DNA from 2 places in the Pseudodesulfovibrio aespoeensis Aspo-2 genome. Region 2 is predicted to be linked to the other one. Evidence: predicted binding sites of a transcription regulator. Region 2 holds the regulator's gene; the other holds the start of a gene.
What was found. The regulator sigma-54, encoded in region 2, starts transcription at its own class of promoters, with help from an activator protein. The targets are predictions, from matches to a motif close to CTGGCACGGNNNNTGCTT.
Positions count from the first base shown of each region.

Region 1: a site for sigma-54 is predicted at 1,949-1,966, ahead of DAES_RS09680 (VgrG-related protein). Genes of this name have one in related genera too.

Region 1 is NC_014844.1:2,122,744-2,127,289, forward strand. It holds gene DAES_RS09675 (NFACT RNA binding domain-containing protein) at 1-734, shown strand, start outside; gene DAES_RS09680 (VgrG-related protein) at 908-1,894, opposite strand; gene mutY (A/G-specific adenine glycosylase) at 2,003-3,112, opposite strand; gene gpmA (2,3-diphosphoglycerate-dependent phosphoglycerate mutase) at 3,125-3,871, opposite strand; gene DAES_RS09695 (tetratricopeptide repeat protein) at 3,956-4,546, opposite strand, start outside.
Region 2 is NC_014844.1:1,654,442-1,658,987, forward strand. It holds gene DAES_RS07415 (LptA/OstA family protein) at 1-407, shown strand, start outside; gene lptB (LPS export ABC transporter ATP-binding protein) at 408-1,133, shown strand; gene rpoN (RNA polymerase factor sigma-54) at 1,377-2,783, shown strand; gene hpf (ribosome hibernation-promoting factor, HPF/YfiA family) at 2,819-3,358, shown strand; gene DAES_RS07435 (PTS sugar transporter subunit IIA) at 3,361-3,810, shown strand; gene rapZ (RNase adapter RapZ) at 3,831-4,546, shown strand, end outside.

The DNA of each region.
Region 1 (4,546 bases), 470 kb from region 2:
GCCTGCGGGAACTGGCCAACGAGAAGATCATGGCCGAGGCGTTGCAGGCCGAGCTGTACCGGTTCAAGGACGCAAAGTCTCTGGAAGCAATCACCGTGACCCACCCGGAACGCGGACCCATGACCGTGGCCCTCAACCCGCACCTCTCGCCCGTGGAGAACATGACCCTCCACTTCAAGCGGGCGGCCAAGGCCGAGCGCGGATTTCCCCATATCCACCGACGGCGCGCCGAACTGCTGGACCAGCTCGACCAGCTTGAGCGCGGCGTGATCCAGCCCCTGGCCCGGCCCGACGAATCCGACATCCCCCTGCCCCAGGGGCCTCCCCCCCTGCCCAAGCGGTATAGAGGACTGGCGGTCACGGTCTTCAAATCCAGCGACGGCTTCACCCTGGTGCGCGGCAAGAACAAACGAGCCAACCACGACATGCTCAGCCGCGCGGCCAGCCCCTTTGACTACTGGTTCCATCTGGCGGACGCCCCCAGCTCCCACGTCATCCTCAAGCGCGACCACCCGGCCCAGGAAGTGCCGGAGCGCACCCTGATCGAGGCCGCCCGGCTCTGCGCCATCAAAAGCCACAGCAGGGACGATGGCAAGGCCGAGGTCATGTACGCCCTGGTCAAAGACGTGCGCAAGGTCAAGGGGTTCGCCCACGGCCAGGTGGTGGTGGACAAACGGCTGGGCACCCTGCGCGTGGACCTGGACCCGGACATCGAAACCTCCCTTTCCCGATAAAAAAGGCGCGGTTTCCCGCGCCTCAGAGTATTGACAAAGCCCACTCTGGCAGGCTGCTGAGAAAGGTTCGAGTGCTAGGCGCGAAAAAAAGGCAAGACCGACGCGTATATATAATACGCGAGGGTTTGCCTTTTTTGAAGCAACGACGCAATCGGGCCTTTGTCAGCAGCCTGCTAGACCATGCGGCTGAGCGGCGTGTGCTCCAGCATGTTCAGGGCCAGCTGCTTCTCCTCGTTCAACCGGCTGACCACGCTCTGGCGGACCCGCTTGGTGGACGAGCCAAACTGCCCCTTGCGGGTGTCGTACACGCCCTCGATGAGCTTCTCGCTGAACTCCCCCTCGCTGGCCGAGGTGACGAACCGGTCGATGACCTTGCCGAAAATCCTGGCCGCGCCGGTGGGACCGTGCTGCACCGCCGTGCTCCAGAGCACCTCGCGCAGGGCGGGCGGCGCATTGTCGAAATCAAGCCCGGTCTGGTCGAGGATCATGGTCCTGGCGGGCGCATAGGTCTGGTCGACGATGAACTCGTGCTGCAAACGCCCGAACCTCTCCGGGTCCTCGGCGGCAATGGCCTTCCAGGCGGCGGGCATCCCCCCGTGTGTTGAGCCGGTGTCCGCCGATCCCGCGTTGCGCAGTCGCTCGCCCCAGGCCGGGGCGTGCTCGTCGAGATAGGAGAGAAATTTGTCCATGGTGCCGGGTTTCGAGGCGATCTGGTAGGTGCCGTAGGAGGTGCCGCCCACGCTGTCGTAGCCTATTGCGGCCACCCCGGCTTTGCCGGACTCGAAACGCGCCGAAAGCGCGCCCACATCAGCCATGTCCGCGCCGGTCGCATCTCCCGTGGCCGACAGGCCGGAGCGCGCCCCCGGCCTGCCCGCCCCGATCCGGGGCAGCCCGGCCTCGTCGCGCATGAGCCGGTTGATGGTGGCCAGGGCCTCGAACATCATGGCGTCGTTGACAATGGAAACATCCAGGCCGCCCCTGCCGCCCTCTTCATAGTCCCTGCCCCGTTCGCCGAACAGGCTCTGGGTCATGTGCATCTGCGTTTCAAAGGCCTTCTGCAACGTCGAGTCGCGGCGACCGGGCTTGCTGGTCCCGTCCGCCTGCCCGTCGCTTCGCAGGGATGCCATGGCATCAAAATTCGCACTGGTGCCAAAGGTCATGACGATTCTCCCAAGTCAAAAGTTTGGCATGAAACCATGCCTCCGACCTGGATATAGCAAAGGGCGTGCCTTTCGCGGCAACAATCTGTTTTGACGGAAGAAACGGAATCAGTCGTGCCGACCGGCATCAAACCATCCGGCAGCGCGGGCATCGCGCTCCATGAACTCGATGAGCCGCCTGTGCCCGGCCGGAAAGGCGTACTCCGCCAGTTGCGCGGGCAGGACAAAGCCCCCTTCCGCGGCCTCGTTGAACACCGGGACCGGCTCGGCATCGCCCGTCAGGCGGCACCGATAACAGTGCATGGTCACCCGGTAGCGGGTGTAGGAATAGGCGACCACCGTGATCTTCTCCACCGGCTCTACCACAAGCTCGACCTCCTCGCGAAACTCGCGGGCCAGGGCCTGCCTCGGCGTCTCCCCCGGCTCGACACAGCCGCCGGGGAACTCCCACAGACCGGGCCAGACATCGCCGGGCCGCCGCTTCTGGATGAGCACCCGCCCGTGGCGCACCAGGACGCCGGTGGCCATCTCGATGCGGATGGCTTTGCGGGAGGGCGGAAGGACGGGCCGTGAGTCCGCCACGCCGCGGGCATGGGCCAGACAGTGCGCCCGCACCGGGCACTCCCCGCACCGGGGGCGCTTGGCGCAGACCAGCGCGCCCAGCTCCATGAGGGCCTGGTTGAAATCGCCGGGCCTGTCTTCGGGGATAAGGGCGCGCACAGTCCGTTCCACGGTCTGCCGGACACCGGTTTCGGCCACTGGCGCGTCCAGGTCGAGCAGCCGGGCAAAGACGCGCAGGACATTGGCGTCCACCGCCGGTTCGCACAGGCCAAAGGCGATGCTGGCCACGGCCCCGGCAGTATACGCGCCCACGCCGGGCAGGGCGCGGATGGCAATGGGATCGGACGGAAACACACAGCCGTGCGCATGCGCCAAGACAGACGCACTCTTGAGGATGTTGCGGGCACGGGAATAATAGCCCAGCCCCTCCCAGAGCTTGAGGACATCCTCCTCGCGGGCCAGGGCCAGGGATTGCAGGTCGGGATAACGGGCCATCCACCGGTCAAAATATCCCACCACGCGGTCAAGCTGCGTCTGCTGGGCCATGATCTCGGATATCCAGACGCGGTAGGGGTTGGGCTCGCGCCGCCAGGGCAGGTCGCGACCGTTGGCGTCGTACCAGTCGAGCAGATGTGAGGTGAAAAGGTTCCCGTCCATGACGGGCCAGCACTACCCGCCCTTGGCCTGATTGGCAACCGCCTCGGCAGCCCTGGCCGCAGCCTCCTGGTCGCCCAGGTAATACCGGTTCAGGGCTTTCAGGCTGTCGTCCAGCTCGTAGACCAGGGGCAGGCCGGTGGGGATGTTCAGCTGGGTGATGGCCTCCTCGTCCATGTCGTCGAGGTATTTGACCAGTCCTCGCAGGGAGTTGCCGTGGGCCACGATGAGCACGCGCTGGCCCGCATGGATTTGCGGGGCCACGGTCTCGAACCAGTAGGGCATGGTCCTGTCGATGGTGGCCTTAAGGCTCTCGCAGCGCGGCACCTCCCCCGGCGAAAGGGCGGCATAGCGGGGATCGTGGCCCGGATAGCGGGCATCGTCCGGTTCGAGCGGCGGCGGGGGCGTGTCAAAACTGCGTCGCCAGGCAAAGACCTGCTCGTCGCCGTAGCGGGCCGCGGTCTCTGCCTTGTTCAGCCCCTGGAGCGCGCCGTAGTGGCGTTCGTTGAGCCGCCATGTCTTGAAGACCGGCAGCCACATGAGGTCCATCTCCTCCTGGATCAGCCACAGGGTGCGGATGGCCCGCTTGAGATAAGAAGTATGGGCGATGTCAAAGGCAAATCCGCCGTCGCGCAGGAGGGCCGCGCCGTCCACCGCCTCGCGGACGCCCTGGGCCGTCAGGTCCACGTCGGTCCAGCCGGTGAAACGGTTTTCGAGGTTCCACTCACTCTGCCCGTGCCGCACCAGTACCAGCTTGTGCATGTCCCCCCTCCGTGTGCTGTGACAATACCTGCCCTGCATTGTTATCCGCAAACCGCGACAAATGGAAGAAGAGGGGAAGAAGAATCAGTAACGACGCGGGGCCGTGTCGCGCATCTCTTCGTCAAGCTGCTCGAACAGTTCCCGTTTTCGCTTCTCGAAGGTGAAGGCGCTTTTGATGGCCGCCATGGCGAGGCAGAGGATGCCCAGGATGATGACCAGCCCCTTGGTGAACTCCCACTGCTGGCCCCGGATGACATCGAGGATCCAGTTGCCCTGCACATCGCGGGTGAAATAGATGAGGCCGGGGATGGAGACCAGGGCCAGACCAAGGCCGATCAGCTCGAACCAGATGAAATTGCGCCCCAGCATGAGCACGAAGAGGGTGCCGTCCCGGATGATCCGCAGGGTCACCAGCCGCCCCTGCAGGGCGTCTATGCGCTCCTCTATCTCGTCGAGATAGCGGATGGATTTCCTGAAGTTGTCGGCGTCTTTCAAATGCTGGGTCTTGACCCAGTTGATCTTGTCGACGCAGAAGTTGAAATCCTTGTTGAATTCAAGCAGAAGCCGGGGGAAAGGAAACCAGGCCGCCTCCTTCTGGATGTTTCTGACCCGGTCGGCCTGATACTCCAGGTTGGCGTTGATGCGCTTGATCTCGCGCTTGACCTCGTCGTCGAG
Region 2 (4,546 bases):
CCTCGGACCGCATGACCTACGATGAGAACGGCAAGGTCGTCTCCTTTGTGGGCAACGTGGTGGCCGTACACGGCGAACTGACCCTGTGGGCCAATCGGCTCTCGGCCTTCTTCTCGTCACGCAGCGGCAAGAAGTTCGCCGTGGACAGCATCGATCGGATCGTGGCCGAGGGCGACGTGCGCGCCCAAAAAGGCAAGACCGAAGGATCGTGCGGCAAGTTGACCTACCTGGTCGAGGAGCAGATTCTCAAGATGGAGGAGGACCCGATCCTCAAGGACGGGCCGAACAGCCTGACCGGCAATGTCATCAACTTTTTCGTGCGCGAGAACCGCAGCGAGGTTGTGAGCGGCCAGGGCAAGCGGGTCCAGGCCATTTTCCTGACGCCCGAAAAGATCAAGGTGCAGTAGATGGCCGTCGGACTCATCGCAGCCAACCTCTCCAAACGGTACGGCCAGAAAGAGGTCGTGCACGGGATCAATCTCGAACTCAACACCCGCGAGGTGGTCGGCCTGCTCGGCCCCAACGGGGCGGGCAAGACCACCACGTTCTACATGCTCGTGGGCATCGTCAAGCCCAACACCGGGCATGTGTCGCTGGGCGGCGTGCCCCTGACCGACAAGCCCCTGCACGAGCGCGCCCGCATGGGCGTGAGCTATCTGCCGCAGGAAAGCTCCATCTTCAAGAAACTCACGGTGCGCCAGAACCTCCAGATCATCCTGGAGCAGACGGCCATGACCCCTGCGGCCCAACACCGACGGGCCAACGAGCTGATGGAGATGTTCACCATCACCAAGCTGGCCGATCAGGCGGCCATGTTTCTCTCCGGCGGCGAGCGGCGCAGGCTCGAGATCGCCCGCGCCCTGATCATGGACCCCAAGTTCATCCTGCTCGACGAACCCTTCGCCGGTATCGATCCCATTGCCGTCATCGACATTCAGGAGATCATCTCGGTCCTGAAAAGCATGGACATCGGCATCCTTATCTCCGATCACAACGTGCGTGAAACATTGAACATCTGCGACCGTGCCTATCTCGTGTACGAAGGGTCGGTCATTCTAGAGGGCAGCCCGGAGGAGATAGTGCAGGACAGCCGCGCCCGCCAAATCTATCTTGGCGAGGATTTCCGCCTCTGATCCCCTTTTTCCCCATCCTTCCGCTCTTGGCGATTTACACCAGGGTGAATCATTGGTACACTTTTTTCATGTGGCGTATTCTCTGGTATTAATCGAGACGCGACAGTGGGTTATAAGTATTGTGTTGCGTCCTTTTGTGATGTGTGGCAGTGTCTGAACCAAGAATCGCATGTGATGGTGAAATAAAGTGAAACGAACCCCCGGAACGCAGTCGCGATGACTCTGGTCCGAGAGGCTTAGAATATGGGATTGGAACTCAGGCAGCAACTCAAGCTCTCCCAGCAGCTGGTCATGACCCCGCAGTTGCAGCAGGCCATCAAGCTGTTGCAACTCTCGCGACTGGAGCTTTTGGAGACGGTCCAGCAGGAACTCATGGAGAATCCGTTTCTCGATGAGACCGAAGTCGAGACCGAGATTCGCGAACCTGAGAAGTTGACTGAATCCCAGGCCGAGGAGGAGCTTGTCCGCACTGCGGACTGGGAAAACTATCTCGGCGAGTTCTCCAGCACATCCAAACAATCCACGGCCCGCGACTCCGAGATTCCTGAGGAGGGGCTTTCCTTTGAGGCGCGTCTGGCCTCGAAGCCGACCCTGGAGGGGCATCTCAACTGGCAGATGCGGCTCTCCAACTTCACCGAGCGCGAGGTCGCCATTGGCGATGTGGTGGTCGGCAACCTCGACCACAACGGGTATCTCCAGGCGACCATTGAAGAGATCATGAGCATGGTCACCGCCACGCCCGAGGAGGTGGAGTCGGTTATCCGGCGGTTGCAGCGGCTCGACCCGGTGGGTGTTGGGGCGCGCACCCCGCAGGAGTGTCTGCTGGTGCAGATGGAGGTGCTTGGCTACGACGATCCGATCCTGGTCTCCCTGGTCCGCGATCACCTGGAAGACCTGGAGAAGAACCGTTTCAAGCCCCTGGCGCGCAAGTTCAAGATTTCCATGGACGAGCTCAAGGAGTACATCGAACAGCTCCAGACGCTCGACCCCATGCCCGGCTCCCACTACGCCAGCGCCGAACCCCATTATGTCAGCCCGGATGTTTTCGTCTACAAGTACGGCGAGGATTTTGTCATCATCCTCAACGAGGACGGGCTGCCCCGGCTCCAGATGAACTCTTTCTACCTGGAGACCATGCAGGGGGCCAAGAACAAGGAAAAAGAGTATTTCCAGGAAAAGATGCGATCTGCCGCCTGGCTGATGAAAAGCCTGTACCAGAGGCAGAGAACCTTGTACAAAGTAGTTGAGAGTATTGTCCGCTTTCAGCGTGATTTCTTTGAGGAAGGCGTGACAAGACTCAAACCGCTCATCCTCAAGGAGGTGGCAGAAGACATCGAGATGCACGAGTCCACCGTCAGCCGCATCACGACCAGCAAGTACGTGTCCACACCGCACGGCATCTTCGAGTTGAAGTTTTTCTTCAACAGCGCGCTGGATCTCAATGACGGCTCCCAGGTAGGCTCCGAGAGTGTCAAGGCGCTCATCAAGCAGATGATCGCCGCGGAAGACCATAAAAAACCCTTGAGCGACGAGCGGATAGGCGAGATACTTCAGGAGAGGCTCGAAGTGAACATCGCCCGCCGCACAGTGGCCAAATACCGCTCCGCCATGGGCATAGCGTCGTCTTCCAAGAGAAAGCAGTATTTCTAAGGCAGGCTTTCAGCACGTTCAACCAGGAGGAATGTATGAACATAAGCTTCACTTTCAAGAACTTTGAGCCGTCCGATCATCTCAAGGGCTATGCGCAAAAGCGTTTTGAAAAGGTGGGCAAGTATGTTTCCGACGCGGAGGCCGACCTCCAGGTCAACCTGCTGGTCGACAAGTTCCGCCACAAGGCGGATATCATCCTGAATGCCGACGGCATCCATATTTCCGCCTATGAAGACTCCGAAGACATGTACTCGACCATCGACATGGTGCTCGACAAGCTGGAAGCCCAGATGCGACGGATGCGCGAAAAGATCAAGGACAGGACCAAGCAGGCGCGCGGCAACAAGGTCCAGATGAACTTCCTGTCCTACGGGAGCATTCCCGGAGAGTCCGGGCCGACCATAGTCGGCACCGACACTTATGAACCAAAGCCCATGTCCGTTGACGAGGCGGCCCTCCAGTTGGAGACCCTTGACAACGAGTTCCTCGTGTTTCTCAACGCCGAGACCGAGGGAGTGAACGTAATCTACAAGCGCAAGAACGGCGACTTCGGTCTGATCGATCCTGGAAACTAAGCATGAAACTCGGTGATTACCTGGACAAGGACCTCGTCCTTTATGACCTCGCCTCCGCCACAAAGCCGGAGGTGCTTGAAGAACTCCTCGCCCCGGTGGGCGTGAAATATCCAGAGATGGACACGGACCTCGCGGTCCGTGTCCTTCTTGATCGTGAAAACCTCGGCACCACGGGCATCGGTGACGGCATCGCCATCCCCCACGGCAAGCTCGAAGACCTGGAGCAGGTCATTGTGGTGGTCGGCAGGAGCGTCTCAGGGGTCGATTTCGCGGCCCTGGACCACAAGCCGTGCGCCATCTTCTTTCTTGTGCTCGCCCCTGAGCAGGTGGCAGGCATGCATCTGCGCATCCTGGCCCAGGTCTCCCGGGTGCTCAAGGACGAGGCCTTCCGGCGCGAGTTCATGGAGGCCGAAAGCAACGAGGCGCTCTGGAAGCTCCTCGAAGAGGTCTAGCCTGTGCAGGAGCCATGTCAGTGACGCCAGCCAACACCTTTCCCATGGTCGTCGTGACCGGCATTTCCGGCTCTGGCAAAAGCACGGCGCTCAAGGTCTTCGAGGATCTCGGCTTCTTCTGCATCGACGGTCTGCCGTCGGGCATGTCTCCGAAGATCGCCGATCTGATCCTCAAGCAGGATTCCAAGTACCGCGGGCTGGCGCTGGGCATGGACATGCGTCAGCCGGAATTTCTGGAAGGGTGGGACACCGCCCTTGAGGAGCTGGCCAACATGGGCATCACCCCCCAGGTGCTCTTTCTCGAAGCCAAGCTCGGCGTACTCATGCGGCGCTACGCCACCACCCGCAGGCCGCACCCCCTGGAGAGCCAGTCCTTGGGCCTTGAGCAGGCGCTGGAGCAGGAGAAATCGCTCCTCGACCCCATCCGCGCCAACGCGGAACTGGTGCTCGACACCTCTGACTATTCGGTCCATGACCTGCGCCGGGTCATCCAGACCAAATGGTCGGCCATCGAGGAGCTGGGGCGGGGCATGCGCGTGCACATCATCACCTTCGGATTCAAGTACGGCGTGCCGTCCGAGGCGGATTTCGTCTTTGACCTGCGCTTTCTGCCCAATCCCTATTTCGACAAATCCCTCAGGCCGCTTTCCGGGCTGGACGAGGCCATTGCCGACTATGTGCTCGGCAGCGAGGTCGGGGCCAAATTCAATGAGAAATTTTTAGAATTCATCACCTA